DNA from 4 places in the Bacillus pumilus genome. Region 1 is predicted to be linked to each of the others. Evidence: riboswitches for the same ligand, from Rfam matches in the RefSeq annotation. Region 1 holds a riboswitch; each other region holds the start of a gene.
The links. Region 1 has a riboswitch for thiamine pyrophosphate ahead of tenA (thiaminase II). Riboswitches for the same ligand answer to the same signal wherever they lie in the genome.
Positions count from the first base shown of each region.

Region 2: linked by a shared signal. The riboswitch ahead of thiT (energy-coupled thiamine transporter ThiT) and the one ahead of tenA (thiaminase II) in region 1 are both predicted to bind thiamine pyrophosphate.
Region 3: linked by a shared signal. The riboswitch ahead of tenA (thiaminase II) and the one ahead of tenA (thiaminase II) in region 1 are both predicted to bind thiamine pyrophosphate.
Region 4: linked by a shared signal. The riboswitch ahead of thiC (phosphomethylpyrimidine synthase ThiC) and the one ahead of tenA (thiaminase II) in region 1 are both predicted to bind thiamine pyrophosphate.

Region 1 covers NZ_LT906438.1:1,172,136-1,180,162, reverse strand. The annotation lists gene thiD (bifunctional hydroxymethylpyrimidine kinase/phosphomethylpyrimidine kinase) at 1-589, opposite strand, end outside; gene CKW02_RS05845 (thiazole biosynthesis adenylyltransferase ThiF) at 606-1,619, opposite strand; gene CKW02_RS05840 (thiazole synthase) at 1,616-2,383, opposite strand; gene thiS (sulfur carrier protein ThiS) at 2,388-2,591, opposite strand; gene thiO (glycine oxidase ThiO) at 2,588-3,700, opposite strand; gene tenI (thiazole tautomerase TenI) at 3,684-4,301, opposite strand; gene tenA (thiaminase II) at 4,276-4,986, opposite strand; TPP riboswitch at 5,065-5,174, opposite strand; gene CKW02_RS05815 (monovalent cation:proton antiporter family protein) at 5,234-7,075, opposite strand; gene prpE (bis(5'-nucleosyl)-tetraphosphatase PrpE) at 7,238-7,981, shown strand; gene CKW02_RS05805 (RluA family pseudouridine synthase) at 8,024-8,027, opposite strand, start outside.
Region 2 covers NZ_LT906438.1:2,771,289-2,779,315, reverse strand. The annotation lists gene ftsW (putative lipid II flippase FtsW) at 1-1,105, opposite strand, end outside; gene rodA (rod shape-determining protein RodA) at 1,111-2,265, opposite strand; gene CKW02_RS14360 (DUF1232 domain-containing protein) at 2,280-2,915, opposite strand; gene CKW02_RS14355 (GNAT family N-acetyltransferase) at 3,085-3,639, shown strand; gene thiT (energy-coupled thiamine transporter ThiT) at 3,880-4,455, opposite strand; TPP riboswitch at 4,554-4,655, opposite strand; rRNA gene CKW02_RS14340 (16S ribosomal RNA) at 5,093-6,641, shown strand; rRNA gene CKW02_RS14335 (23S ribosomal RNA) at 6,824-8,027, shown strand, end outside.
Region 3 covers NZ_LT906438.1:3,677,338-3,685,364, forward strand. The annotation lists gene CKW02_RS19235 (ABC transporter ATP-binding protein) at 1-1,405, opposite strand, end outside; gene CKW02_RS19240 (ECF transporter S component) at 1,380-1,979, opposite strand; gene tenA (thiaminase II) at 1,976-2,662, opposite strand; TPP riboswitch at 2,750-2,853, opposite strand; gene CKW02_RS19250 (hypothetical protein) at 2,910-4,037, opposite strand; gene CKW02_RS19255 (type 1 glutamine amidotransferase domain-containing protein) at 4,179-4,835, opposite strand; gene CKW02_RS20380 (hypothetical protein) at 5,091-5,255, shown strand; gene CKW02_RS19260 (DUF1304 domain-containing protein) at 5,290-5,661, opposite strand; gene CKW02_RS19265 (ORF6C domain-containing protein) at 5,667-5,921, opposite strand; gene CKW02_RS19270 (immune inhibitor A domain-containing protein) at 6,129-8,027, opposite strand, start outside.
Region 4 covers NZ_LT906438.1:2,458,782-2,466,808, reverse strand. The annotation lists gene CKW02_RS12705 (YhcN/YlaJ family sporulation lipoprotein) at 1-544, shown strand, start outside; gene CKW02_RS12700 (LysE family transporter) at 593-1,225, opposite strand; TPP riboswitch at 1,463-1,571, shown strand; gene thiC (phosphomethylpyrimidine synthase ThiC) at 1,699-3,459, shown strand; gene CKW02_RS20320 (hypothetical protein) at 3,495-3,641, opposite strand; gene CKW02_RS12690 (hypothetical protein) at 3,832-4,014, shown strand; gene CKW02_RS12685 (hypothetical protein) at 4,248-4,892, opposite strand; gene CKW02_RS12680 (intercompartmental signaling factor BofC) at 5,131-5,631, shown strand; gene ruvA (Holliday junction branch migration protein RuvA) at 5,780-6,385, shown strand; gene ruvB (Holliday junction branch migration DNA helicase RuvB) at 6,397-7,401, shown strand; gene CKW02_RS12665 (DUF2905 domain-containing protein) at 7,394-7,594, shown strand; gene queA (tRNA preQ1(34) S-adenosylmethionine ribosyltransferase-isomerase QueA) at 7,629-8,027, shown strand, end outside.

The sequences.
Region 1 (8,027 bases):
CTTCTATAAAGCCTTTTCCATCATACAATAGGTCTGTAATCTTCCCGCCAGATGGACCGTGACCGCCTTTGATCACGACATGTTTCGTACCAAGCTCATATAAACGCTCCGCTGCTAGATAGCGATCCTCTTTTGTCTGAATATGCATGCCTGTCAGTACTTCTGCTTCAGGGAGATTCGGCGTTACGGCATAGCTGACAGGCAGCAAGTGTGTTTTCAACGCTGAGACCGCATCTTCATTTAATAAAGAAGCGCCTCCTTTTGCGATCATCACTGGATCGACAATGAGCTTCATGTCATATTGAACCGTTTTATCAGCAACTATCCTGATCATGTCTGCGCTCCACAGCATTCCTGTTTTGACGGCATCTGGCAGTAAATCCTCTGCCACTGCATCAATTTGACTTTCTAACGCCTCGTTTGAAAGCGGATATACTCCGTGAACACCTAGTGTGTTTTGTGCTGTAATCGCTGTGATCGCAGACATTCCGAACACACCGAGCTCCTGAAAGGTTTTTAAATCAGCTTGAATGCCTGCTCCGCCGCCAGAATCAGAACCTGCAATTGTGAATGCTTTTTTGATCGTCATTTCATCACACCTCTCATTAGCCAATCCATTGATGATAAATGGTTCTTGCTTTTGCCATATCATTTGTGCCATGGACAAGAGCTCTGCCGTCTTTAAATAAGACAAGCTTATATTCATCCTTTTGACAGGAAAGCAAATACGGATTTTCAAGGACATCCATCCCTGCTTTCTTTAACCGAAGAGCCACTTCGTTTAATGGCGGCGGGGTTTCGGCTGCACTGCGGATTTGGACCGTATTGCGGCCGCATAGTACATCTGCTTTCGCTCTCTTGTCATAGGAGAGAAAAGGATATGTCTTCAGTCCGCAGCTTGGACATTGCTTCTTCTTTAAAGAGCTGGTTGATCGGATGTCAGACCGCTCATTGGTCCATAAATCAAAGGATCTTAAAATTGGCGTCACTTGATGACCTGTTAAACACTTCAGGGCATCTGCCACTTGATATGATGCGACCTGCTGCACAACTGGACTAATGATACCGGCTGTATCACATGTCATGCCTTGTGCGGGTAAATGTTCAAGCAGGCAGTGTAAACACGGTGTTTCCCCAGGAATGACAGTAAATTGAATACCATAGCTGGCAACGCAAGCTCCATAAAGGAATGGAATTTGATGTTTGACAGCAGCATCATTAGCGATCATTCTCACCTCAAAATTATCCGCTGCATCGACAATAATTGAAGCGCCGCTGACTAGTTCATCAATCTGTTCAGCGGTCACATCGACGACGATTCCTTTGACCTGCACGTCACTATTTATCTGTTTGAGTCTATTTTCAGCCGCCACGGCCTTTGGCAGCCGATCCTGCACATCTTGCTCTGTGTAAAGCAGCTGACGCTGAAGGTTACTCCATTCAATATAATCTCGATCCAAAATGGTGACAGATCCAACGCCAGCACGAACGAGCATTTCCGCACTAGCTGTTCCAAGCGCTCCTGCGCCAATAATGACGGCCTTTGAGTCATTTAACCGCTTTTGTCCCTCTGTGCCAATTGGCTGAAAGAGCTCTTGGCGTGAATAACGTGTGCTCAAAATGCCAGCATTCCTTCCTGCGGACTGCTTGCTGTCCCGTAGTTTTTCAAAGGAATACGTCCCGCCTCGAAGCCTAGCCTTCCTGATTCAATCGCCAGCTTCATGGCTTTTGCCATTTTCACAGGGTCCTTTGCACCTGACACAGCGGTGTTCAGTAATACAGCGTCAGCCCCTAGCTCCATCGCATAAGCCGCATCCTTTGGAGAGCCTACACCAGCATCAATAATCACCGGTACCTTTGCCTGCTCGATAATAAATGAGAGATTCAGAGGGTTTAGTAAGCCTTGCCCTGAACCAATCGGCGAAGCACCTGGCATGATGGCATGGACACCAAGCTCTTCTAATTTTCTTGCCAGTACCACATCATCAGATGTATATGGCAGCACGATAAATCCTTCTTCGAGTAGCATTTCGGATGCTTTTAACGTTTCGACTGGATCTGGCAGAAGAGACCTTGAGCAGCCAATGACTTCTACCTTGATCATGTCACACAGTCCAGAAGCCTTCGCTAATCGAGCAATACGAACTGCCTCTTCCGCTGTACTAGCACCAGCTGTATTCGGAAGCAGCGTATATTTTGATAAATCAAGCTGCTCCAAAAAGTTTGGCTGAGATGCTTCGAAAATGTTCATTCTTCTCACAGCAAAGGTTAATATTTCTGCTTCTGATACGTTCACGGCTTCTTTTTGAACTTCAAATGATGGATACTTCCCTGTACCAAGTAATAATCTAGATGTGAATGTTTTTCCGCCAATATGCAGCATGTTGTCATCCTCCTCCTACAAAGTGAACGATTTCGATCGTGTCATTAGGTTGAATTTTCACTTGTTGAAACGCTTCTTTATCAATAATTTCTTGGTTCTTTTCCACAATCACTACTCGATTTTCAAGCTGATAGTCTGATAGCAGGTCATAGATCGTTCCATTCTCTTGATCGAAATCAACGATTCTGCCATTCAATTGAATTTTCATACAAACAGTGCCTCCTTTCGGTCAATACGAAATGCGTGAAGCCATTCTTTTTTGACCGGTTCACCTAATATCAGGTCGCGAATGATCTTTCCAGTAATCGGAGCAAGTAAAATACCATTTCTGTAATGACCAGCAGCAAAAAGAATACGCCGATCTTCTGGATGTCTTCCGATGTAGGGATGCTGGTCGCTTGTCGCCGGACGAAGGCCAGCCCAGCACTGATCAATCGGCATCTCCTTGATCGAAGGCATCAGCTGTGACGCCTTTTGAATAACAGCTTCGATACCGCCAAGCGTTGGAACAGTTTGCCACTCGTTTGGCTTCATCGTTGCGCCAACGATCAGTTTGCCGCTATCTCGTTGAACGATGTAACAATGATCATGGTAAATGGTGTGTTGGAGTGCTGGACCATGATTCCATACAGACACACATTCCCCTTTTACTGGATAAAGAGAATGAGATAATCCAAGCTCTTCAAAAAAATGGCCAGACCATACACCACTTGCTACAGTTAGTTCATCACATGTGAATGTTCCCATCGTTGTTCTAATTGCTAACGCTTCTTTCTCCCGCTTCACTTCGATCACGGGTGTACACTCTTTCACTTCTGCCCCGTACCTGACCGCCGCCTGCCAAAATGCTCGGCATACCGCATAAGGTTCGACATGAACATCCTCTTTAATCAAACCTGCTCCTAGGATATTCTCTGCCATTTGAGGCATGCATTTTTTTACGCTGCCTGCGTCCATCCACTCAAATGAAGACAAATGCTGCATCCGGCAAAGTGCTTGTTTCTCCTCTTCGGTAAAGGCTACCTTCATGATACCGCCCGCTGATGTTCGAATATCAATGCCAGATTCATGCTGTAGATCGACTTTTAACTTTTCGTACAATGCCTGGCTTGCTCTGCCTACTTGAAAAAAAATATCCTCATGACCCTCTCCTTCAGCATGTGCACCAAGCATCCCAGCAGCCGCACTTGTCGTTTGCTTCCCTACCTCATTCGCCTCAAATAAGACGACCTGCTTTCCTGCTTTTGCAAGGTGATAGGCAATGGACATCCCTATGATTCCACCACCAATGATTGCCACATCATAATGCTTCTTCATAAGGATGCTCCTTTACTTGTTTAGAAAATGCTTGTGCCATCTTGCGCGGCTGATGATGAGTAAAAATTCCAGACATGACAGCAATCCCTTTCACATTCGCGTGTCTCAATTCTGGAATGCGGTCAGGTGTCACACCACCGATTGCCACGACTGGAATAGATAGTAGAGATGTCAGTTCTTTCACAAGCTGTACGCCTCTTGCCTGAAGTCCTGGTTTACAAGTGGTGTCATATACGTGCCCAAATATGACATACTCTGCTCCATTTTTCTCAGCTGCTTTCCCTTCTTCAATCGAATGAACAGAGACGCCCGCATGAAGATGAGGGAATTTTTGCCGCAGCTCTTTTGGCGAAAAGCTATGGCCCGGGAGATGTACCCGGTGAATATTGGTGAGCAGTGCAACGTCTACTCTGTCGTTGATGATGAGCTTCTCTTTCGGTACACCTTCTAAAAGGAGACCTTTCACGAGATCAACAAGCTCACTTGCTGTTTTAGACCGTTCCCGGATATGAATAAAATCCACTTCAGGTGCAATGTTTTTTATTTGTTTGATCAGCTCACCCGCAGGAAGCGAATCATTTGTCACTGCGTGGAGTTCCATTTGCACCAACCCCATCTAAGCATGCTGTTTGCCACATTTCTTTTTGATACGCCATCTCCCAGAAATGGTATTCGTAATAGCTTGAAATCACAAAATTTTCTTTCATATTGGCCCGTACATGTTCTGGTGCTTTTTCGGCTAGTTCATCAAAGCGGTTGACTTGTTCAAAGACAAGTTCCTTAAACCAATCCCCTCCATATGTCAAAATCCATTCCTGATAAATCGGATGGTCAGGTGTGGTTTGTTTCAGCTTTTCACCCACCTCATAATAAAGCCAGTAGCACGGCAATAACGCAGCTAATATCTCTTCGAATCGTCCGCTTTTCACAGATCGGTACATATGAGACGTATACGCATATGCAGTGGGAGAAGGCTTAAAGTTCTCGATGGCTTCATCTGAAATCTCTAAAAGCTCTGTAAACTTTCTATGCAGCGACAGCTCTGCTTCATACGTTCCCTGCGCATGATACGCCATTCTGCCCGTCGTATGTAAGTCCTCACTAATTGCCGCTCCATATGCTTGCACCTTTGCAAAATGAGTTAAATAATATGAATCTTGCATCACATAATACGTGAAACGATCGAGTGACAGCGTGCCATCGCCAATCCCTTTCACAAAGGGGTGTGTAAAGCTTCCATTCCACCATGGTGCTGCTGCTTCTTTACATTCAGTTGAAAATGTCATGTTTCTCTCCTCCTGTTTTTCCATATAAAAAAGCCACTTTCCGTATGGAAAGTGGCTTGGAATTTGTAAAAAGCATAATCAAAAACCGCACCACTTCCCTACGCAGGTATGAACCTGTTCAGGTAATGAGGGTCTAAAAGTCGATACTTTTATCTCAGCCCTTTTAAAGGACTCCCCTAGTGGATCAAATATATGATGTTGTACTTCTATCTTAATCAGGAATTGTTCATTGGTCAAGGGTTCATTCTCACTCTAATTGGGCTCTAAGTCCTGCTACATACTCACGAGAGCCCGACACAAGCACACGGTCACCACTTCTAAGCGTCGTATCTCCATGTGGTACTAAGCTGTCTATCCCTCTGAAAATACGGACAAAGACCAAATCGCCGGTAAACGGAAATTCCCTCAGCATGACATTGTGGTAGCGATGATTGTTCATTTGAATTTGATACAAGGAAGTATCCTCATTTGTTAATAATCGAATCGCATCCGGTGCTTCAATCAAGGCTCTTAGCACCGTTTTAGATGATAGGAAATTAGAAAACGTATCAATGCCCGCTTCCTTCAATGTTAGCTCTGCCTCAGCTTTGCTCACACTCGCAATGACTTGTTTTGCTCCTTCTTCCTTTGCAAATAAAGCAATTTCCTTATTTTTCGTCTCACTGCCTGTTGCGACGACGAGGACATCCTCCTGGCCAACGCCTGCCTTTCGCAGCGTCTCATCGTCGTACTCTTCAATTGATTCGACTTCAAAGATGGTGTCGGCGAGCATCGCTTCTTTATTTTCTTGAAAGACATGCAAAATTCGAATATCATATTCATCCTGATGTAAATCGAGTGTGACAGGTAAGGTCAGCTGATTTGCACCAATAAAGGTCACACGTTTTTTATGGCTCACAGCTTGTTCTTTTTTAAACAGTGCTTTAAACCAAACTGGCGTTAAAATACTCGTGAGTATCGCGACTAAAATTAGCGCGCCGGACATTTTATGATCAATGACTCCGAGCCGCTCCCCGATCGTCGCAGCTGCAATGACGAGTGATAATGTCGATGTTAATAAAAAGCCAGAGCCGATCACTTTTTTCATGTCATACCATTTTTTCAAATAAAGAATCGGGATGAGTTTACTAATCAGTAATGCAATAAATAGCAGCGGGATCATGATCATAATGTTTGGGTCCTTGAACAGTGCCCATATATTCAAATCCACTCCGACCATCACAAAGAAGATGGGGATCAAAAATCCGTAGCCAAATGAATCCAGCTGCTGGACAAGCTCTTTATTCGGCGAAAGAAGGGACACAAGTACGCCCGCTAAAAACGCCCCAAGAATATTTTCAGCACCGAGTGATTCAGATAAAGCAACTAAGACTATAATGAGAGTAAAGATCGCCCTTGTCCCAATTTGCACGGTCCCTTTTGACATGGACTGAAAAATTGACTTTGTCTTAAATACGCGGCCAAATAAATAAAGAAGGATGCCCGCAGCAAATAATAAGAGCAGAAGCCACATATTCCCTGTACCATCGCCATAAATGGAGGAAAATACAGCAAGTAAAATCATCGTCACCAAATCCGCAATGACAGCGACAAGCAAGATGATTTGACCGATATTCGTCTGCATCAATTTTTCCTCTTTTAAGGTGGGAACCACTACCCCTAATGAGATCGTCGATATAATGAGCGTCATTAAAAAGGCATTTTGGATAAACCCTGCAAGGACAAACGCATAGGACAGAATAAAAGAAATACTAAATACGCCAAGAAAAACAATAGTGGCTGCTTTAAACGTATTCGGTTCTTTTAGACCATTTGGTAGTTCTCGTGCTTTCTTCTTTGACTCGAAAGAAGAAAAATCTATTTCAAGTCCACTTAAAAACATCAGAAAAATAAAACCGAGCATGGATAACGTATCTAACCATGCATCATGTTCAACTACCAGTTGAAGACCGCTTTTTCCAATGATGAGCCCCATGATGATTTCAGCAACAACGACCGGAATGGTCAGCTTAAATCGGTGCAATAAAAGTGGGGTGAAAAAGGCGACAATAATAACGACAACGAGTGATGAAACAGATGTATGCTCCATTGGCTAAAGCCTCCTAACATTGATGTTTAATCTTTTAAGGTTTACGTTAAAGCATTGATTCTAACAATTGCCTAAATGAAAAGAAAGCCATTCGTTATATGTTCTAAAATTCAAACTTCTTTAACCCCGATGAATGGATGAGAAAAATCAGGAGGAAATCTTATGAAATTTGATATCATTGGTGATATCCACGGCTGCTACGAAGAGCTGCTTGCCCTCATACACAAACTAGGATACGAATTCAAACATGGATTACCCGTCCATCCTGATAAGAGAACGCTAGCACTTGTCGGTGATTTAACAGATCGAGGACCTCAGTCAGTAGATGTCATGCGATTTGTCATTCATGCCTACGCACACGGCGCGATCCGCTACGTACCTGGCAACCATTGCTTTAAGCTTTATCGCTATTTAAAAGGAAATCCGGTGAAATTACTTCATGGCATTGAAACCACAGTGAACGAAATAAAAAAGCTGCCCCTTCATGAACAAACCAAATTGTCACATGAATTTAAGCAGCTATTTGAGAAGGCTCCGCTTTACGATGTACTTATTCCTGATGAACTGATGATTGCTCACGCAGCGATGAAGGAAAAGGACATTGGAAGAAAGCCGAACAAACAGATGCGATCCTATCTATTATTTGGCGCAGTCACAGGAGAAACGTGGCCGGATGGGCGACCTGTGCGGAAGGATTGGGCAAAGGAATATCGCGGAAAACCATGGATTGTCTACGGACATACACCAGTGAAAGAACCGCGATTCGTTGGCAGAACTGTCAACATTGATACAGGCTGTGTATTTGGCCACCGGCTGTCTGCCCTTAAATATCCTGAGCTTGAAACGGTTTCTGTTCCTTCCTCTATGCCTTATGACGATTCAAGGTTTCAGCATTTCACATCATAAAAAAACCCGGTCCTGCGCTTGCAGGTAGCCGGGTTTCTCTATTTAA
Region 2 (8,027 bases), 1.6 Mb from region 1:
TTTTTACATATGAAGAAAGATTTACGAGAATACCAGCAGATATCATCATGAACACTAGGGAGGAGCCACCATAACTAATGAAAGGAAGCGGAATGCCTGTGATCGGAAGAAGACCAAAGACAGCGCCTAAATTAAAGACTGCTTGGAGCATGATTTGAAACGTAAGCCCAATCGTTAACAGTTTTCCAAAAGGGTCATGTAAAGCCTGCACAATTCGCATTGCGCGATACATGATGAATAGATATGCACCTATCACAATCAAAATCCCCATAATGCCCAGCTCTTCACTGATAATGGCCATAATAAAATCCGTATGCGCTTCGGGAAGAAAGCCTAGCTTTTGAATACTCCCGCCTAAGCCATTCCCTGTCAGCCCGCCGGAATTCATTGCGAGATACGAATGAATCAACTGATAGCCATCCCCATCTTCATACTGAAAGGGATCACGAAAAGAAGTCAGCCGCTTCAAACGGTAAGGAGCTGTCACTGCAAAAAAAGTGATACATGCTACGGCAGTCGATCCTAGCAAAATGAGATGGCGCGTTTTCAACCCAGCGCATAATAAAATGATGCCACAGCTTAATAAAATAGACACAGCTGTGCCTAAATCAGGCTGTTTTAAGATTAATAAAAAAACAAGACTTAAAAGGATGAGTGGCGGCAGTACGCCTTTTTTAAAAGATGTAATGTACGCCTGTTTATTCGCGTACACATAGGCAAAATAGATCACCATCACTAGTTTCACAGCTTCAGAAGGTTGGAGCATAAGAGAGCCCAGCTGAATCCACCGCTGTGAATTGTTTTTGACAACACCAATTCCAGGAATCAGGACTAGGATGAGACATAGCAATGACAGCATGACAAGCCATTTCATCCATTTACGATAAATCTGATAAGGGAAAAGAGCGGCAATGAAAAAAAAGAATCCCCCAATCAGGAGCCATTGCCATTGTTTGATAAAGAAATAGCTACCCTTCTCATACTTCACTTCTCCTAAAGGATAACTTGCACTGTACACCATCAGTAAACCAAATAAGCAGAGGAACACAATCGTTCCAACAAGAACGAGGTCGACTCTTTTGAGATGAGATAGAAGGAATGCCATCATCTTCAATTCCAGTTGTCTCCAAACATATAGGATGATGACCTGATATTGACACTAAACACGAGGCCAATGGCGATCATGTTCGTCAATAGCGCACTGCCTCCATAGCTTATAAAAGGAAGCGCGAGTCCTGTCACAGGCATTAAACCGATTGTCATCCCTACGTTTTGGAAAACTTGAAACACGATCAGCCCAACGACTCCTGCACATATGTACAAACCATAAAGCGTATTAGCATGCATAGCCACATGAATGATTCGGTAAATCATCATTAAGTACAAACACATCAAAAGGGAGGCGCCGATAAAACCAAACTCCTCACCAATGACGGCAAATATAAAATCCGTATGCGCTTCAGGGATATTGCCACCTTGTACTTGATGCCCCTGTGTAAAACCGCTACCTAATAATTGACCTGATCCAATGCCGAGCATCGATTGTTTCAGCTGATACCCGTATGTTGAATCAAATTCATCGGGGGAGAGCCAGCCATAAATGCGATCAAGCTGATGTGGCTTAATGATTTTTGTGAAATGCTCAAAGTGTTCGTTGTGTAAGTAGACCAAAAATGAAAGAAGTGCAATAAAAGAAGCCATTAATGCGGCCATCATCTTGCTAGAAATTCCTGACACAAGCATCAGTGTAAAGGCGATAGATAATATCACGAGCGCTGTCCCTAAATCAGGCTGAATTAAGATGAGGAAAAAAGGGACAACGGTCCAGCAAACGACTTTACTTGTAGGAATGATACTTTCTTTAAACGAAAATCGCTGATGCTTGTATTGGTTCAAGACAGCCGCTAGTAGCAGGATCACAAAAATTTTCATGAACTCTGATGGCTGAATTTTGATTGAACCGAAGCTGATCCATCTTTGGGATCCGTTTTGACTCGTTCCGAAAAAGTGCACAAGAATAATGAGAAAAATACCACCTGTAAATAACCGAAAAGATAAACGCTCAAGAAGTTCATAATCAAAGTATGCAGCAGCGGCCATAAGACCGAAACCGACGATATACCAGAAAATTTGTCTTTTGACGAAATAAAACATATCCTGCGATTCATACTGTCCTGATCCGCTATATACAGCTATTAGGCTGATGACAAATAAACAAATCACAGTGAGTAAAAGTACGAAGTCAATGCTGTACTGTTTTTTCATAGCGTCTTGTCCTGCTACCTATTTGTCAGCTGGTCTATGACGATTTTCACAGCCGCAGCATCATCAATATAGCCGATCGGAAAAATAAAATCTGGTATTAAGTCAACAGGCATAATGAAATAAAGGAGTGCGCTCCCCATCATCATTAATTCTCGAGAAGTACCTCGTCCGGTCATAAATAAGCTGTACATGTCTTTCAAATGCTGAAGGAATGGCCCGGCGCCGTTTACCGATTCCATCTTTTTCTCAAACTTTGCCGAGATCGTTTCTTTTCCCTCGTTTGTTTGGCTATAGGTCTCATATTCGTTTAGCTTTTGTTTCAATTTGGTCTGACTAAATGTACCGTCGTAGACCTCCTCATCTTTCAGTGTTTTTTCGATCTCTACGACCGTTTGTATGAACGTATCACTATGTACCTTTTCGTTTTTGATTGGAAACCCTGAAGCAGCTAATAGTTGATCTAATGATAGGTTCAGAGAATCTGAAAGCCGCTGCAGATGATTCAAAGTTGGTTTTCTTTTTCCATTCATGATTCGAGACAGTGTCGCTTTATCAATTTCTGTGTATGTGCTGAGCTCTCTTAAAGATAAAGAACGTTGTTGCAATCTTTCCTTTAAGAGAGACCCAAGCTCAGTTGTTTTAGAATCCATTTTACACCATCCTTTGTATGATGTATCAACTCTTCTATAGAAGAAGTCGTACCCAATATAAAGGTGTGTTGACAAAATGTCAACGAATATCCTTTATTGATTGAATTTTAGGAAATAGGAATTTATCATAATAAAGATAGGATGAAAACAGTGAGAAGGAGTGGCGCGGATGAAGGTGAGACATGCTGTACAAAAAGATATTCCTAAAATTGCCGAAATACATGTGAAGAGCTGGCAGACGACTTATCAAGGCATTATTAATCAGGATTATTTGGATGGTTTAAATATAGAAGATCGAGAAGAGAGCTGGAGAAGAAGGTCACTTGAAGGGACGTTTGTCGCAGAAGATGACGAGGGGGTATTTGGTTTTGCTTCTTTTGGAAAACAACGTGATGAGCGCTATCCAACATATGATGGAGAACTTTATGCGATCTATTTATTGCAAGAGAAACAGAAATCAGGAGCAGGTATCGCTTTAATTACAGAAGGAGTGAGCTATTTAATAGAGAAAGGGTATCAGAATATCATGCTGTGGGTATTTGAACAAAATTCGGCAAAGCATTTTTATCAAAAGCTTCAACCTCATTTTGTCGTTACCAGCCAGTTCGAGCTGGCTGGCGAGAAGCATGATGAAATAGGGTATGGGTGGGAGCTGCCTGTATTAAATGACCATCTACACCGAATTAAATCGTCAGCTTCCAATAATAATGAGAGAAAAAAGTGAAAAGCATAGCTAAAAGCATATAAGAGATAAGAGGAGAAGCTTCTACTTTTCCTTTTATTCCTGCTATCTTTAAAGCTTCATAGAAACCTGCCAAAAAATAAGCAAGACTGAGAATATAACAGCACAGCATAATGGAGTAAGGGTTCATTGGCGTACCTCCAACATGAAATCTTCTACTATTAATAGATTCCATAGAGCGGCAATTTATGCATAAAAAAATAACCAGCTGAAATCAGCCAGTTATTTTTTGTGAGGAAAAACCAAACGAGATGCACTTGGTATGAGTATGCAAAGAACGATACTGCAAATAATAAATGAAGGAACCATATATGTGCTGTTATAAATTAAAGAGTAAACCCAACCCGGTGTTCCTTTTGGTGCATACTGAGAAAAGAAAACAACACCAGAAATAAAGAACGTCAACAGTCTAAAGAAACTTGCAACAAATACGGATAAGGTAATATAGATGAATTGCTGCTTTCGCTTTTGGTCCTGAATGGTTTTTTTAATCAATCCAGAAAAGAGGCCGCTTAGGGAAATGACAACAGATGCGACGAAATAATCGAGAAATCCTTGAACTGGTGTAGCGATAATAGGGCCATTCATCAGTTGAAGGCCTGCAATAAGCACACCAATGATAAACCCGGTTGATATTCCCCATCTAATAGACATAAGAATGACGGGTATCATAATCAGCGCAAGAGATCCGCCGTTCGGCATTCTTAAAAAGAGACCTGATAAGTAATCTAATACTAGTGCAAGTGAAGTCATAATTGCGATTTCCATCAGTCGTACCAATTGATTTGATTGCTGCATAAAAAAATCTCCCTTTTCATGAATTGAGCAAGGAGAGACCGTGTAAGGATGAGTATGTTATTCATAGAAAAACATATCGAGTTGAATACACCACATGTATTCAATTGAATCCACATTCCTACTTCAGTATTAACTGACAGGTTCAAAGGGTCAGAACAACGAGTGTTCACTCTCAGCACAAAGCTCCCCCTGCGGTTATTTAGTTTTCTTCTATTATAAATATACTAAAGACCTTCAGGATCAACAATAGAGAATTCCTGTGACAATTAATTTTTGTATGATTATATAGGAAGAGATAAGAAAAAATAAATTATTTAGAAAAAATACTTGTTTCCTTTCTCAAAAGGTGTTATATTTGTATTCGCCGCTAAAACAGCGCGGTTATTAAATAACATAAAGAAAAAAGTTGTTGACTTTATCTTGATAGAATGTTATATTAATAAAGTCGCCTCTGAGAGACGGCGAAGATGATCTTTGAAAACTAAACAAGACAAAACGTACCTGTTAATTCGAGTTTTTATAAAAAAATCCTATGAAACATCATAGGTAGTCAGTCAAACGCTGACGAGGCAGGAAATGATCACATGCTAAGTTCGCTACATCGTGTAGCAACGCATGTGTGATATGCATCCTGCATACCTCGGAGAGTTTGATCCTGGCTCAGGACGAACGCTGGCGGCGTGCCTAATACATGCAAGTCGAGCGGACAGAAGGGAGCTTGCTCCCGGATGTTAGCGGCGGACGGGTGAGTAACACGTGGGTAACCTGCCTGTAAGACTGGGATAACTCCGGGAAACCGGAGCTAATACCGGATAGTTCCTTGAACCGCATGGTTCAAGGATGAAAGACGGTTTCGGCTGTCACTTACAGATGGACCCGCGGCGCATTAGCTAGTTGGTGGGGTAATGGCTCACCAAGGCGACGATGCGTAGCCGACCTGAGAGGGTGATCGGCCACACTGGGACTGAGACACGGCCCAGACTCCTACGGGAGGCAGCAGTAGGGAATCTTCCGCAATGGACGAAAGTCTGACGGAGCAACGCCGCGTGAGTGATGAAGGTTTTCGGATCGTAAAGCTCTGTTGTTAGGGAAGAACAAGTGCGAGAGTAACTGCTCGCACCTTGACGGTACCTAACCAGAAAGCCACGGCTAACTACGTGCCAGCAGCCGCGGTAATACGTAGGTGGCAAGCGTTGTCCGGAATTATTGGGCGTAAAGGGCTCGCAGGCGGTTTCTTAAGTCTGATGTGAAAGCCCCCGGCTCAACCGGGGAGGGTCATTGGAAACTGGGAAACTTGAGTGCAGAAGAGGAGAGTGGAATTCCACGTGTAGCGGTGAAATGCGTAGAGATGTGGAGGAACACCAGTGGCGAAGGCGACTCTCTGGTCTGTAACTGACGCTGAGGAGCGAAAGCGTGGGGAGCGAACAGGATTAGATACCCTGGTAGTCCACGCCGTAAACGATGAGTGCTAAGTGTTAGGGGGTTTCCGCCCCTTAGTGCTGCAGCTAACGCATTAAGCACTCCGCCTGGGGAGTACGGTCGCAAGACTGAAACTCAAAGGAATTGACGGGGGCCCGCACAAGCGGTGGAGCATGTGGTTTAATTCGAAGCAACGCGAAGAACCTTACCAGGTCTTGACATCCTCTGACAACCCTAGAGATAGGGCTTTCCCTTCGGGGACAGAGTGACAGGTGGTGCATGGTTGTCGTCAGCTCGTGTCGTGAGATGTTGGGTTAAGTCCCGCAACGAGCGCAACCCTTGATCTTAGTTGCCAGCATTTAGTTGGGCACTCTAAGGTGACTGCCGGTGACAAACCGGAGGAAGGTGGGGATGACGTCAAATCATCATGCCCCTTATGACCTGGGCTACACACGTGCTACAATGGACAGAACAAAGGGCTGCGAGACCGCAAGGTTTAGCCAATCCCATAAATCTGTTCTCAGTTCGGATCGCAGTCTGCAACTCGACTGCGTGAAGCTGGAATCGCTAGTAATCGCGGATCAGCATGCCGCGGTGAATACGTTCCCGGGCCTTGTACACACCGCCCGTCACACCACGAGAGTTTGCAACACCCGAAGTCGGTGAGGTAACCTTTATGGAGCCAGCCGCCGAAGGTGGGGCAGATGATTGGGGTGAAGTCGTAACAAGGTAGCCGTATCGGAAGGTGCGGCTGGATCACCTCCTTTCTAAGGATATATGGAGCAGTGTGCGTTTTCGTCTTGTTTAGTTTTGAAGGATCATTCCTTCAAGACATGTCTCTAGCGAGACAGGATTGTTCTTTGAAAACTAGATAACAATAAGTAATACATTCACATTGAATGCAATGCAAAGTTCATCACACATAGTGATTCTTTCTAAAGTAAGAAATGGTTAAGTTAGAAAGGGCGCACGGTGGATGCCTTGGCACTAGGAGCCGATGAAGGACGGGACGAACACCGATATGCTTCGGGGAGCTGTAAGCAAGCTTTGATCCGGAGATTTCCGAATGGGGAAACCCACTGCTCGTAATGGAGTAGTATCCATACTTGAATACATAGAGTATGAGAAGGCATACCCGGGGAACTGAAACATCTAAGTACCCGGAGGAAGAGAAAGCAAATGCGATTCCCTGAGTAGCGGCGAGCGAAACGGGAACAGCCCAAACCAAGAGGCTTGCCTCTTGGGGTTGTAGGACACTCTATACGGAGTTACAAAGGAACGATATAAGCGAAGAGGTCTGGAAAGGCCCGCCAAAGAAGGTAACAGCCCTGTAACTGAAATGTTGTTCTCTCCAGAGTGGATCCTGAGTACGGCGGAACACGTGAAATTCCGTCGGAATCCGGGAGGACCATCTCCCAAGGCTAAATACTCCCTAGTGACCGATAGTGAACCAGTACCGTGAGGGAAAGGTGAAAAGCACCCCGGAAGGGGAGTGAAATAGATCCTGAAACCGTGTGCCTACAAGTAGTCAGAGCCCGTTAAAGGGTGATGGCGTGCCTTTTGTAGAATGAACCGGCGAGTTACGATCCCGTGCAAGGTTAAGCAGAAGATGCGGAGCCGCAGCGAAAGCGAGTCTGAATAGGGCGCATGAGTACGTGGTCGTAGACCCGAAACCAGGTGATCTACCCATGTCCAGGGTGAAGTTCAGGTAACACTGAATGGAGGCCCGAACCCACGCACGTTGAAAAGTGCGGGGATGAGGTGTGGGTAGGGGTGAAATGCCAATCGAACCTGGAGATAGCTGGTTCTCTCCGAAATAGCTTTAGGGCTAGCCTCAAGGTAAGAGTCTCGGAGGTAGAGCACTGATTGGACTAGGGGCCCCTACCGGGTTACCGAATTCAGTCAAACTCCGAATGCCGATGACTTATCCTTGGGAGTCAGACTGCGAGTGATAAGATCCGTAGTCGAAAGGGAAACAGCCCAGACCGCCAGCTAAGGTCCCAAAGTATACGTTAAGTGGAAAAGGATGTGGAGTTGCTTAGACAACCAGGATGTTGGCTTAGAAGCAGCCACCATTTAAAGAGTGCGTAATAGCTCACTGGTCGAGTGACTCTGCGCCGAAAATGTACCGGGGCTAAACGTATCACCGAAGC
Region 3 (8,027 bases), 1.4 Mb from region 1:
CCATTAAAATAGTGGTGCCTTGGCGTTGACGATCTTTCAAGCGCCTGATTAATTCCTTCGCTGTTCTTTCATCCTGCCCGAAAGTCGGCTCGTCTAACAATAGGACATCCTGATCAAAAAGGAGCATTGTAGCCACACTCAATCTTCTTTTTTGACCTAGGCTTAAAGTGAAAGGATGAGCTTTTGCATGCTTTTCTAAACCGAACTCTTTCAATAGCTGAACTGTTTTTTCTTGCACAACGGATTCTTGCCAATTACGCTGCCTTCCACCAAATGCAATTTCATCGAACACTGTATCTTGTATGAATTGAAGCTCCGGATTTTGAAACACAAAGCCTGCCTTTTCATATAGTTCTCGGTCTGACCACTTTTTAAGGAGTGTCTCTTTTAAAAAAATGTGGCCTTTTTTCGTTGGCTCTAAACGAACCAAATGTTTAAGACATGTGCTTTTTCCGCTTCCATTTTCCCCAATGATCGCCACCCATTCCCCTGCTTTGATATCAAGCTGAAGATCACTCATAATCCTCTTTTTCCCGTAGCTTAATTGAAGATCTTCTGAACGAATGATGGTCTCCCGCTTAGTCGACGGCACTTTTTCATTCTGCTTCTTTCTTGCTTCAAAGGTTTGCATAAGCTTGTGACTCATTGGATGAAATGGATCTTGAAGGATCGTAGACCATTTCTCGGGAAATAATTTCGGCCTCCAAATTCCTGCCTCTTTCATTTCTTTTTCATATGTCGTCAATACATCTTTTGGAGACCCATCTGCTAAGATGCTGCCTTGATCGTCTAATAAAATCACCCGGTCCATCCATTCAATGACCCCATCTAGCACATGCTCTACAAAAATCATGGTTTGTCGCTGATCAGCTGCAAGCTGCTGTAGAAGCTGAAATATCTCCATTCTTCCTGCTGGATCAAGCTGTGCGGTCGGTTCATCAAAGAACAGCACATCTGGCTCTAACGCTAGTAAACAAGCAAGCGCCAATCGCTGCTTCATGCCGCCAGATAATGTGTGGATGTCTGTATTGGGATCGACATCAAGTTGGACTTTTTGCATGAGCTGCTGAATGATGCCAGCCATCTCGTCACGAGGGACAGAACGGTTCTCTAAGCTAAAGGCAATTTCTTCATTGACGCGATGCATACAAAACTGGGAATCAGGGTCCTGAAACATGACGCCTGTATGTCTTTGCAATATCACTTCGCCCTGCATGTCCGCTTCTAAATGTTCTGGAATGATGCCAGCCAGAACGGAGATGAGCGTGGATTTACCGCTGCCGCTTGGTCCTAAAATAAGCACCTTTTCACCTTTTTGAATGGAAAGAGAGATTTGATGCAACACGGGCTGAGGCTGTTCATAAAAACGGACAGTGAGATTATTGCACGCGAGAAATGAATCCATGCTGTTCACCTTTGTTTCGTTTTTCTTTCATGATGGCATATTGATTCAATACACCGGTTTTAGATAATGCGTCCACCACTACTTTTGCTAAACATCCGCCCAGTATCATTCCGCTGATGATTTGAGTCATCAGTGTGATGAGTAAAACTTGAGGCGTGTAATAACCAAAGCCATTCGCAACGAGGCTGTAAGTCATTGCTCCAACAGCTGCAAAGGCACCTGACAGCATCAGTGTCCACATGCGATATCGTTTATAACCAAAAAGAGCAAAAGCAATTTCTGCCCCAAGCCCTTGGCATACACCAATCAGCAGGGCTGCAAGACCGAAGTGGCTGCCTGTTAGTAATTCCACTGCGGCAGCGGCTGTTTCTGCAATCAGGGCAGCTCCCGGCTTTTGGATGATATACGCGACGATTGGACTGGCAATCACCCAAATGCCAAACATGATGTTGCCTCCTGCTGGGCCAACAAGTGCTGTAATGGGTAAGTAAAGTGTGGACCACCCTAAATAGATGACACCACATGCTACGGATAAAATGACAGCAAGGACAACTTCCTTCATCTTCCATGTCATGATGAATGCACCTCCAATGGAACTGGCCAATCTTCCACCGTAAACGCCATATCCCAAAACTTGTACTCAAGCTGACAGCTTAGGATAAAGTGCTGTTTCATTTTTTCCTTTTCCTTCTCACTTGCTGCTTCCGCCAGCTGATCGAGCCGCTTGCAAAGCTCTACTGTAATAGAGTCGGTTAACCCTCCATAAAATGTGATCCACTCATAAAAAGGATGTGATGGGTCAGGCTGCACATCTGTGAGCATTCGTTTCCCAATTTCCCAATATGTCCAAGGGCATGGAAGCAGGACAGCGATGATTTCTCCAAGCGTGCCTTCCTTGGCAACTTGCAGCATATAATGAATATAGTGATGAGCACTCGGAGCAAGCGGGGCACCTTGGAGCTCATCATATGATACACCTGCCACTCGGCAAAGATTTTGATGAGGGTGTGTCTCACTATCTAGTACAAACGCAATCTGCTGATGGAAAAAGGCAATATCTCCTTTGTCTGTACATCTGCTAAGAGCCGCTGCATAAATTTTAATAAAAGCATGTAAATATTCTGCATCTTGTTTGACGTAATGAATGATCTGTTCCTTTTCCAGCTTTCCTGCTGCCAGCCCTCTGACAAACGGATGCTGATAAATGGCTTCAAATAATGGTTCTGTTTCTTCTCTTAATTGCGCTGAAAACGTCATAAAAAAAGCCTCCTCTTCTTCAGTTGAATAAATGAAAAAGCCACCCCAAATGGAGCGGCCTTCTTATCGATTCAATAATGAATAAGACGAGGTCCAGCTCCACTTCCCTCCGCTAGTACAAACTAGATCAGGTTCAAAGGGTCCAAGATTTTCTCTTGTCTCAGTCATACATGACTCCCCTAGTGGACTTTTGTCATTTAATTATCTTTACTCTACACATGTAGAGATTTGCTGTCAACCGCCTTTCTTAATTCAACGTTCTGATCGTAGGCAGCTTTTCGATCCCTGCAGCATAGTAAAAATTAAGGACACTGAAGAAATCAATTGGTTTTCCCGTTTTCAAATCAACAGCTAAAATATGATCGCCGTAATTTGTCATATCATCAATATCTAAACGCCTTGGCGTTGTCTTTCCAAGTGTATCAACAAAGCTACTATGGTAGTATTGTCCGCTAGCAAACGATGATTCATGATACATAAATAACGTCTCCACATCTAAGTAGACGAGAATGACCTCAGATGAACTCGCATAAGGAGAAGAGTACGATACTGGTGCCGAAATTCTTTTCACTTTCACACTTTCAACAGAATGGGTTCTCTGATCATATTTTCCGTCATAGGAGAAATAAAATACACGCTCCCATTTATAATCGGCGGTCTTAGATTGTTTGTTATACACTTTTGTACCATTAGCGAAAACATCCCCATTCGCATACTCAGCTACAAAGTATTGCAAGGTTGAGGAGAGGGAAACAGCCCCAGTGAAATTGGGTGGGTTTTTTGCATTCACTTGTAACGTGTAAGAGTCTCCGAAATTTCCACCGCTTGTGATACCGAATGCGTAGTCACCTGCTGGTAAATTGGTCAAACCAAGGAGACTGCCTGCTGGCTGAATCAAGTCCGTCGGATAAGCTTGTCCAGTTTCATAATCAACAACAAATAATTGTACGAAATAATCGGGATTTGAAGAGGTAATTCGGCTGATGAGTGCCTGAGGTGAAGTCGTACTTAACAACCATAAATCGACTGGGTCATCCTCTGATAAGACAACCGATTGGTTGATGGCTAGTCCATCAATGGAGCGAACGGAAGATGTACGCATCTTACCATCTTTAGCGGCTTTTCGTTTGATACTGATTCCATTTTTCTTATCTACTTTAAAAGATTTTTTTAGCTGCTTCTTTTGGATAGCGGTTCCTTCATCCTGTTTCAAAAACGAGTCTTGCACTTGCTGAATGGCTTTTTCCGTCAGTGGTGACAATTTCCCATCTGATTTCGGTGCTTCTTCTGCTTTTAATACTGGTGAAAATAAACCTGTTGTGACGAGTAGAATGGATAATAAAGCTACAGTGATTTTTCCATATAATGCTCTCACAGGAACATCCCCTTTTTCCTCAATTGGGTTTTTTACCCTGTGAATATTTTACCATTATTTCATTCATTGTTATGGTCTTTTTTAGGAAATCTTTATGACAAAAAACCAGCCGTATTTGCTACGACTGGTTTTTTGATCACTTTATGAAATGGTTTTAACAAACAGGCGTGCTGTTTCTGCACTAGAACCTGGGTTTTGTCCAGTAATGATTTGTCCGTCAACTACAGCGTATGGTGCAAAGGCATCTCCTTTTTCAAACGCTGCCCCTTGCTCACGAAGTTTTGTTTCCAATAAAAATGGAACTTTTGATGTCAGCTGAACAGCTTCCTCTTCTTCGTTTGTGAAGCCTGTGATTTTTTTACCTTCGATAAATGATTTGCCATCTTGATCCTTCACATCAATGAATGCTGAAACGCCGTGACAAACAGCTCCGACTGCACCATTTTTGTTTGAAATAGCTAAGATTGCATCGGCTACCAGTTGATTAGACGCAAAATCGATCATTGGGCCGTGTCCTCCCGCAAAGAAAATGCCATCATAATCAGCTGGGTTCACATCTGTAAGCGCCTTTGTGTCTTGAAGTAATTCATATACATCTTCATATTGCGCTGGAACACCTTCTGGAATTGAATTTTTATCAATAGGGACAGTTCCACCTTGAATAGAGACAATTTGAACGTCTAGTTCATTTTCTTTAAAAATATGAAATGGCTCTGCCAACTCTTCTAGCCATAAGCCTGTTGGATGTCCGTTCATTTCTGAACTGCTTGTCGATACTAATAACACTTTCTTACTCATCTTGATCATCCTTTCGATTTATCATGTTTTCATTTTACATTTTGCACAATTAAATATCAAACAATTGAACTTCGTTGCAACTCTTTATGGTATACCCGATTTTCTAAAAAATATGGCATGTCATCAAATCTAATCAATATGTCACATTCTATTGGTAGGGAATTTCATGTAAAATTGTCATTGAGTGATATCATATGAGGGTAAGATGGATAGACCTCACGGATGTGAGGGGACTTTTAAAGGAGTGGAAAAGAGATGAAAACCTATTCGATTGTGATGATCATCATCACGCTCTGTATCATATTGGCCGTCTTTTTGATGAACTTAACAGGGGTCATGTATGGGAAAATTATTTTGGCTGTTGCCGTTGCACTATGTCTGACATCTATTATTCGTCTAATGGGTCTTCGAAAAAGATAAAAGCCGCCCTTTACTCGGGCGACTTTATTTACGGTTAAATTGCCAGGATAAGCGCAATTAATGCAAGAAGCGCTGGTACTCCTTGCTTGACGATGATTGATTTATTAGAGGTCACACCGCCAAATACCGCAGCGATGATCACGCAAAGAATGAAAAATAGCTGAATCATATATCCAACAGTATTCGATCCGAGAATGAGCCCCCAAATCAGTCCTGCAGCTAAAAACCCGTTATAAAGCCCTTGATTGGCAAACATCACTTTTACATTTGGATCCTTTTGCAAGTGTTCTGGCAGCTTAAAGGATCTCTTTGCCATCTTTGATTCCATAAAAAACATTTCTAACAACATAATGACAAGGTGTTCTAATGCGACAATTCCTACTAGTATTATTGCTAAAATATTCAATTTAGTTAATTCCTTTCTGATAGACGATCACGAATCTCTATTTTATCCGTGTATAAATCAAAGTCTTGTATTAATTCAAGCGCTTCAGTAAAGCGGCTTTGTGGAATGTCTTTCATTTTTCTCACACCAAACTCCTTTTTAATAAAAGCCATGATGGTATTGATATGAAGCTTACCGTGACCATCATACTCGAAATGGCTGCAAAAAGTCTGCATCGTCCCTCTTATCACCTTTAATTGCTTAGCAGTGACACAACTCATTGGTAACGCTCATCCTTTCCTTAGTTTTAACAGCTAAAAAGAACCATGTATGAAAGAAAAACCTTCCAATCTCTATTATATAATGATTTCATTCGGATATCAAAATAAAAAAGAACAGACATTCGACCAAAAAGCCGTCCTTTTCATCAAAAACAGTTTATTACCATATCAAAAAGCCGGATTCAATGGTAGAATCCGGCTTTCTGTTTAGTTACTTTTAGAAATTAATACCTTTCCAACAGAACGATCCTTACTTTGTCCAACAACTTTAAAGGATAGACCGTATGTTGGGACATCACGCCCTGCATCTGGATTATTTGGATTCACATAATTCTTTTTATCACTAAATGTACGAGTCGGGCGAATATAGCGATCTACCAACGTTAAGCCAGTTGTCGCTGTATAATCAATATCGAGCTTCGTACTTGGATTCAAAGAAAATGCTGCATCATGTACTTGGAAACCTGTGGCTGCAATGGAGCCGTCACTCCACTTCAATACTTGCTGATCCGCATCTACTACCCCAAGGAAACCGTTCCCTGGGTGTTTTCCTACCCAGTTATCACTGTAGGATTGATCGACATACCACACGACCAAACCGTTATTATAGCTCATGAGGCTTGCCCCGCGTTTGATATGCTTTAACCCTTTATCGACGTCAGCATATGAGCGCCACTCTAGTAAATAGTATTGTGCTGCATATTGTTTTCCATTCGATTTCGAGAATCCGTTAAAGGTGAAAGTAGACGTGCCCTCAGCATCATCTGACCATACTTTCGTTTCATCTGCAGTGATGTTTAAATCATCTACAAATAAGCCTGGCAGTGAATAACCTGCATCGGTTGTATAGCGGAATTGCAGGTCAATTTTCTTCCCTGCATAAGCAGAAAGATCAAAGGCTGCATCTACCCATCCGTCTGATTTTCCGTCAATTCCATTGCCTTCGTTCGCTCCAGCTTCATTTCGATCGTTCGTGATGTTACCAGCAATGCTCTTCCACTGATCAGTTCCTGTTTCACGAACTTCTACATACGCATAATCATAATCTTCTTCGATATCGTACCATGCTTTAAATGTCAGCTCTGCTTTGCTCCCTTTCGACAAATCGATACCAGTTGTCGTCATGGTCGCATTTAAATTGTCACCCGTTCCGCTGAAGTACGCATTTTGTCCTTGAGCAGGTTTTGTGACCTCAATCTCTTTATCTGGTAAGTCTACCCGAACCGCATCATGGTTCGTTCCTTTTGTTGCTGCTTCATCAATCAGCACTGTTTTGCTTTTCTTTAATGTTTTACCATCGATGGTTTGTCCAGTAAGCCAGTTACCGCCATGCAAGTTTTGAAGCATTTCTTTCGCATATGGACTAAAGCCTGTTGGTTCCGTTCCAGGGACTTTACCTGCCCAGCTTCCGCTTGACATGATCGACCAGTAGGAAACGGGCTCGCCTCCTCCTGTGTACTGTGTATCGTACTCATCAGGAAGACCAAGATCATGTCCGAATTCATGTGTGAATACGCCTGCCGCGCCATCTTCAGGCTCAATGGTGTAATCTAACGCGCCTAATTTTCCGCCTTGTCCGACTTCAGATTCAGTGTTTGGAATTTCAAATACATCACCAAGTGACCAGCGGTGCGACCAAATTGCATTAGAGCCAAGCTGTCCGCCGCCAGCTTCTTCACCTACACCAGCATGAACGACCATCAGATGGTCAATGATGCCGTCTGGTTCGTTATAAACGCCGTCCCCATCCATATCATAGCGGTCCCATTGATCATATTCACCAAGATCAATGTTCGGGTCCTTTGCTGCTGCTTCGAGTGCTTCTTTCACCAATTCACGCGGTCTGCCGTCACTGCCTGATTCATCAGGTACGTTCCCGCCATAATAGGCTGCTTCATGCTTCGCTGTATACCAGCCAGCAACCGTTCCACTGATCGTGTAACTGCCGCCAGACTGTTTCTCATAATATTGCTTCATGGATACTTTTCGTTTCCCATCTGGACCGATGTAGCCATTTTTTCCGAAAAGCATGTCTTGATAGTGCTGCTGATCGTACTTGTCATAGTACATATCAGTCTCTTCTTTTTTAATACTATTATGCTTATA
Region 4 (8,027 bases), 1.3 Mb from region 1:
CAATGCAGGTGTAGATACACGTCATAATCAATCAGGTCAGCCAGTCGGATATCATTCGAATAACCGTGCGGATGACAATAACCAAGATCATCAAGGGCCAGTTTCTGAACTCATGGAGGGAATGAACGGTGGGAATACAACGAATGTTGATTATCGCACCCGCCCTCAAGCAGATGATCGAACGCCTCTCGCAGGTGGTGATGGACGCTACAGTCATGGAGATATGAACTATCATAACCAAATGTCGTTCTCTGGCTACGATAAACAAGAGAATGTGCAGCGTTCAAGAAAAATTGCCAATCGCGTCAATAAAATGAACCACGTTGCAGACTCACAGGTGATGGTAACAGATGAAAATGTGTATATTGCCATTAAATCAGATGGACGTCTGACGTCAGAGGGCGTATCACAAGTGGAAGAAGCAGCGACTCGTTATGCGGATGGAAGAGCTGTCCAAGTCATTAAAGACGAGGGAGCTTTCACACGCTTTAGAGATATGAGAAGAACACAATTTGAAACAGGTCAAACAGGCATGACTCGATAAGTTGAAGCATAAAAAAGGCTAAAGTTCCTCAAGAACTTTAGCCTTTTCTTAAAAATAAACCTTAATGCCTATATAGAATTCGTAAAAGAAATAACAGCCAAATCCAAGTAATAAAATACCAGCAATAATGGATGTCCATTTGATCATCGTTCGATTCATCACTTTTCTTGTTAAGGATACAAGGGTGAGAAGACCGATGTCATGAAGAAGAATCCCTGCCAAAATACCGCCTGATGCCAGTATAAATTCAGATGAATCTGTTTTTGTATATGCATCTGCCAGTACAGCTCCAAATACAGAAACCCAGAACACAAGGTTTCCAGGAGACACCGCGACAAGCAAGCCGTTTCTGTACGTTTTTGCGAAAGATTTATTGACTTTTTCGCCAGCTAAATGGATGTCTTGATCCGCATGTTTAATGGAATCGTATGCGAGCATCATTAAGAAGATAGCTCCGATCAGCCAGAGCGGGATTTGGACAAATGGCAGTGATAAAAACTGAGCAAATCCAGCATACAAAGCCAAGATTAGTAAGAGATCAATGGTCATGCCGCCTGCTCCTACAGTTAAACCATGAAAGAAGCCGTTTTTTAATCCTTGTTTAGTCATTTCAACCGTGATCGCTCCAACTGGTAGAGCGATTGAGAATCCTATGACGATAAATGTGAGAAATGTTTGCAATCGACTAGAACTTCCTTTAAAAAAGTCTGTATAAAAATTCTCCGTTTAGATTAATTATACATAATAGGAGAAAAGGATCAATGATTATTTCAGATTTTATCTAAATGTTTGAGGAGGATGATGTATATAAAGGTGTATATCAAGCTGGCTTTATCTCTTTTGTAGTGAAAAGGAACTATTTTCCTAAAACTCCTTTTTTTCATGGCATCTCTATGCTACACTGTTGTGGAAATGAATAAATGTGACTAGGGGTGCCCGCGGCTGGGCTGAGAGAGAAGTGTATGCTTCTTAACCCTTTGGACCTGATCTGGCTCGTACCAGCGTGGGGAAGTTGAAGATGATACATGTGTCTTATAAATGAGATTCATGTTTATTTCTAACGACGAAACCAGGTTCTGTTCATAGAGCCTGGTTTTTTTGCTGGTGCTGATTCCGTCCTGTCCTGTGACAAGAAGAGAAGGAGAGAACAGCAAATGAAAGAAAAGAAAAATACCCTAACAACTCAATCGTTATTATCAAGCTTTGATGGCAGCCGAAAGGTGTATGAGAAAGGGTCAAGACCTGACATTTTAGTGCCAAAAAGAGAGATTGCCCTCTCACAAACGGTGACGCAGGCAGGAAACATTCAAAATGAACCGATTCGTGTGTACGATACGAGTGGACCTTACACCGATGAGCGTGCCCATATCGATGTTACAAAGGGGCTTCATCGTCTGAGAGCGGCATGGATCGAAGAAAGAGGGGATACAGAAAGCTATGAAGGACGTCATGTAAAACCTGAAGATAACGGATATCGCTCCAAAGAGAAATCGTCACATCAGCATGTTCTTACTGATTTTCATCATGAGCCGCTTCGCGCAAAACAAGGTGCCTGTGTGACGCAAATGCATTATGCAAAAAAAGGTATTGTAACGCCTGAAATGGAGTTCATCGCGTTAAGAGAAGAGCTAAGCCCTGAGTTCGTGAGAGAGGAAGTAGCCAGCGGAAGAGCGGTCATTCCAGCGAATATTAACCATCCTGAAAGTGAACCGATGATTATCGGAAGGAATTTTCATGTCAAAATCAATGCGAACATTGGTAATTCAGCTGTGACATCATCCATTGATGAAGAGGTAGAAAAGATGACATGGGCCATCAGATGGGGTGCAGACACTATGATGGATCTGTCTACAGGAAAGGACATTCATACAACGAGAGAATGGATCATACGCAATTGCCCAGTCCCAGTAGGCACCGTTCCCATTTATCAGGCGCTTGAAAAAGTGAATGGCGTGGCAGAAGATTTGACGTGGGAAGTGTACAGAGACACGTTAATTGAACAAGCAGAGCAAGGAGTAGACTACTTCACGATTCATGCGGGCGTGCGATTAAGGTATATTCCGCTGACAGTCGATCGGGTGACCGGAATTGTTTCAAGAGGCGGTGCCATTATGGCAAGATGGTGTCTTGCCCATCATCAAGAAAATTTCCTTTATACCCACTTCGAAGACATTTGTGAGATTATGAAAACGTATGATATTGCTTTTTCACTTGGAGACGGACTCAGACCAGGCTCGATTGCTGATGCCAATGATGAAGCGCAGTTTGCAGAGCTGGAAACGTTAGGTGAATTGACAGAGATCGCTTGGAAACATGATGTACAGGTGATGATTGAAGGGCCTGGACATGTTCCGATGGATAAAATCAAAGAGAATGTAGACAAACAAATGGAGATTTGCAAAGAGGCACCATTTTATACATTAGGACCTCTTACAACAGATATTGCTCCGGGATATGATCATATTACATCTGCTATCGGCGCAGCTATGATCGGCTGGTATGGGACAGCGATGCTATGCTATGTGACGCCAAAAGAGCATTTAGGTCTGCCGAACAAAGAAGATGTAAGAGAAGGTGTGATTGCCTATAAAATTGCTGCACATGCTGCTGATCTAGCAAAAGGACATCCTGCTGCTCAAAAGCGCGATGATGCTTTATCGAAAGCAAGGTTTGAATTTAGATGGCGGGACCAATTCAACCTGTCACTTGACCCAGAAAGAGCGATGGCGTTCCATGATGAAACATTGCCTGCTGAAGGCGCTAAGACTGCCCATTTTTGCTCGATGTGCGGACCGAAGTTTTGCAGCATGAAAATTTCCCATGATATTCGCAATCAATCAGAAGAAGTGAAAAAAGAGATGGAGAAGAAGGCGAAGGAGTTTATCAGCCAAGGAAGTCAAATATATTCATCCTAAAAAAGAACCTCGCACGCATGTTGTGCGGGGTTTTATCAGATCGCGGATAAGGCTTTTCTTAAGAGGTGGAAAAATGCCTTTAATGCAACCCCTATCATGTCCAGACTCGGAATGAGGGCATCTGTTAAATGAAACACGACTGTTTGTCTTTCTGGGGATGTTCGTTTCTTTTTCCGTTTCATAAAGAAAACCTCCTTTTAAATAATATACTTCTTTGCAAAGAAGAGGGATAGAGATATTGTTTGAATTTAAACAAAATTTAAACTTCTTGTGTTTGAAAGGAAAGAAGGAGGGGAAACGAGTTGAGTAGAGAATGAATGAAAAGAGCCGATCTATTTGGCCAGCTAACAAGAGAGAGTGGAAGGTGATCTTATGATGAAAGTATTTAAGGTAACATTTCATATGAACAATGGGGAAGTGCTTGATTTCGAGCTAAAACGTCCAGCTACCTATGATGTGTATAAGAAAATTGAAGAAGCCAATCATTGGTTTAAGCTGAATAATGAAATCATTAACTTATTAAATGTGAATAGCATCCATGTTGAAACAGATTGACACAGAAAAGCCGCTCAGTGAGAGCGGCTTTCAGATTGTTGACAAAGGGCTAAAATGATCTTTATTTTAGCCCTTTGTCTTCTTTTCAGCGTGATAGAAAACCTTTGAAGTCTAGGAAGGACGAGCACTGGCGCGGAGCGAATTTGACATTCGTGAGCACCAGCGCGCAGGACTGACAAAGAATGCGAGGGTTTGTCTACACGCTGAAAGCCGCTCAGTGAGAGCGGCTTTCATTATGCAGAGAAATCATTCCGATTATTAAGCTGGCCGCGAGACAGCCAGTTCTTTTTATACAAATAAGCAATCACTTCAAGCCAAAGACGCGGTGCTTTTTTCGGGAAAAAAGGTTTTTGATAATAAGCATAAGCGGCTTTTAAGTCATCCCACTGATGGCAAGCTTTTGTTTGTGTGAAACGGGCAACATCGATGACCCTGACCTGTCCTTCCTTTGTTAAGATCAGATTCCTCAGATGGATATCAGAAGGATTCAATCCTTTCTCGCGTGCTTCTTCTAGCGCATCATCGACTTGCGCAATCATTTGTTTTTTAATAGGAATCCCCTTTGTGAGGCATTCATAGAATGTATATCCTTTAATATATTCCATTAAAATATACTGATCCCCAGATTCATAAATCTCAGGGTAGTAAGACGAACCAGAGAGCTTTTCATAAATAGCGGCTTCTTTGCGGGCAATATGCTGATAAGAAGGGAAAAAGACTTTTAGCGCCATTTTCTTGCCGTCTTTTTTGTATGAAAAGACATAGGCACTTCTTCCTTTGCCGCACAGCTCAAGCTCTGCCGGTTTAAAGGCAAGCTTATGAAGACGTTTATCCTCATGATACTGAATCGATTCGGCTAATCTTTTGACTTCTGACATTGACTTCACCTTCTTTGGTTTCAGTTTATGCGGCTGAAAAACGAATGATGAAAAAACCGAGCATTCGATAAAGCAATGGATTGTATAAAACATACCATTTACGAATGAAGGATACAACGAAAGACTCTTCCCATATATTCATGTCATTGATTTGGTTAATGTTTAGAAAAATGGGTCAAACTACATATGTCATGCATCGATCTCATGTTCTAAAGAGGTGTAAATAGTGAAAGTGAAGATGAAATGTTTCGTTACAGGACTTATCATGACAAGTGTGCTTTTTTTCGCTACGGATATGGAAGGAAAAGAACACTTGCAAAAGCAGTCAAACTCGATCACCGTGCAGCTAGAAAAAGTCTATCTAGACGGAGATGTGAGTATTGAAAGACACCGGGCATCATTAGAAGACAAAGACACATTCTGGTCGCAGTATAAAGGCTGGACGCTAGTAGAGCAGAAAGAGGATTTTGCGCTTTTTAGAAAGCAAATTGATGATATCTCTCCATTAAGTAAAGCAAATGGATATATCGGATTATCAGAGGACGGTGTGATTTCTACGTTTCATGGAAGGCCTGACGGCTGGGCGGAGCCCATTCATCTCTTTTTTCAAATTGATACGTCCCGTTTAGAAAGTCATGTGGAGGAGCAGCTTGAGCAAGGCATTCCTTTTCGAACAAAGGATGAATTTGAGCATGTGCTTGAAGTCATGAAGCCTTACCGAAATGAAATATCGTTTTAAAGCGTATAACAGCTTGCTGGTGTGAAGGCCGCAAGCTGTTTTTCGTAGTGTCATCGTAAAAATGCATTGAGCGAACGTATGTTAACTTTTATTGCGGTTTTCTTCTCGATTTATGTTACAATGAAGAACAGTCAAAGAGGTGAAAACGGTGATAGAGTTTGTAAAAGGGACCATTGATTATGTGTGCCCGCAATATGTTGTCATAGAAAACGGCGGAGTGGGATATCAAGTCTATAGCCCAAACCCGTTTATCTATCAAATCAATAAACATGAAACGATTTATACGTATCATTACATAAAGGAAGACGCTTTTTCGTTATATGGATTTCAAACACGAGAAGAAAAAGCGCTGTTCACAAAACTGTTAAATGTCACAGGGATTGGGCCGAAGGGGGCTCTAGCGATTCTTGCTTCAGGTGATCCAGGCGCTGTCATTTCAGCGATAGAACGTGAAGATGAAGCGTTCCTGATTAAGTTCCCTGGTGTTGGCAAAAAGACAGCTCGCCAAATCATTCTCGATCTAAAAGGAAAGCTAGCTGATGTTGTGCCTGAAATGATTGGCAATCTATTTAATCACGAGGACCATATTCAGGTCGAAACGCAGCAAACGGCATTAGACGAAGCGTTTGAAGCCTTAAGTGTTCTCGGATACGGTGATCGCGAAATTAAAAAGGTTCTTCCATTATTAAAAGAAGAAAAGAATCTCACAACCGATCAATATGTGAAAAAAGCTTTACAAAAAATGTTGAAATAGGGTGATGTCTCATGGATGAACGGCTCGTCTCAACTGAAGCAGACAACCATGAATCAGCCATTGAGCAAAGTCTGCGGCCTCAGACACTTAGCCAATATATCGGTCAGCAAAAAGTAAAGGATAACCTCAGCGTGTTTATTGAAGCTGCCCGTATGAGGCAGGAAACACTCGATCATGTCCTTTTATACGGACCGCCCGGACTCGGGAAAACAACGCTCGCGTCGATTATTGCCAATGAAATGAATGTTCAGCTGCGTACAACATCTGGACCAGCGATTGAACGTCCTGGTGATTTGGCGGCGATTTTAACGTCTCTTGAGCCAGGTGATGTGTTGTTTATAGATGAAATTCATCGCTTGCAGCGCTCAATTGAGGAAGTGCTTTATCCAGCAATGGAGGATTTTTGTTTAGATATCGTCATTGGCAAAGGAGATACAGCGCGCTCTGTACGGCTTGATTTACCGCCATTTACACTTGTAGGTGCCACGACCCGCGTCGGGCTTTTAACAGCGCCGCTTCGTGACAGGTTTGGGGTACATGCAAGATTGGAATACTATGAGCAAAGAGATTTGGCTCACATTGTTTCAAGAACAGCCGAGCTGTTCGAGATTGGGATCGATCTTCGCTCAGCCGAAGAGATTGCAAGACGTTCCCGCGGTACGCCGAGGGTTGCCAATCGTCTACTCAGAAGAGTAAGAGATTTTGCGCAGGTGCTTGGGAATCACGCGATTACCGAGGACATTGCGGAAGATGCCCTTGAGCGCCTTCAAGTCGACAAGCTTGGTCTTGATCATATCGACCATAAGCTGCTTTTAAGTATGATTGAAAAATTTAGAGGCGGGCCTGTTGGGCTTGATACGATCTCAGCGACAATTGGAGAAGAATCACATACGATTGAAGATGTGTACGAACCGTATTTACTGCAAATTGGTTTCCTGCAAAGAACACCAAGAGGACGGGTCGTCACAAGAGAAGCGTATGAACATTTTCAAATGGAGGTTCCGATTCGTGACTGAATTCCCTAAAATATTGATGATTTTAGGTGGTGTCCTTTTTGCCGCAGGATTAGGTTTTCAATTGGTTGGTAAGCTTCCAGGTGATATTTTTGTAAAAAAAGGAAATGTGACGTTCTTTTTTCCTGTGATCACATGCATTGTCATTAGCATCGTGCTAACCATATTACTGAATATCTTTGGACGGATGAAATAACGTTAACTAGTTAACTACAGAATAGGTGAAGGAAATGAAGCTAGAACTATTTGATTTTGATTTACCAGAAAGATTGATTGCACAAGTACCGCTTGAAAAACGAGACGCATCAAGACTGATGGTCTTAAATAAACAAACGGGGGCAATCAAACACGATACATTCTCACAAATCACCGATTATTTTCAAACGGGTGATTGTCTCGTTTTAAATAATACGCGCGTTCTCCCGGCACGTTTGTTTGGAATGAAAGAGGATACAGGTGCAAAAGTTGAACTTCTTCTCTTAAAACAAGAGGAAGGCGACAAATGGGAGACACTTGTAAAACCAGCCAAACGGGTGAAAAAAGGAACAGTGATCACATTTGGTGATGGACGGCTTCAAGCGGTATGTACAGAAGAATTAGAACATGGCGGAAGAAAAGTTGAGTTTCAG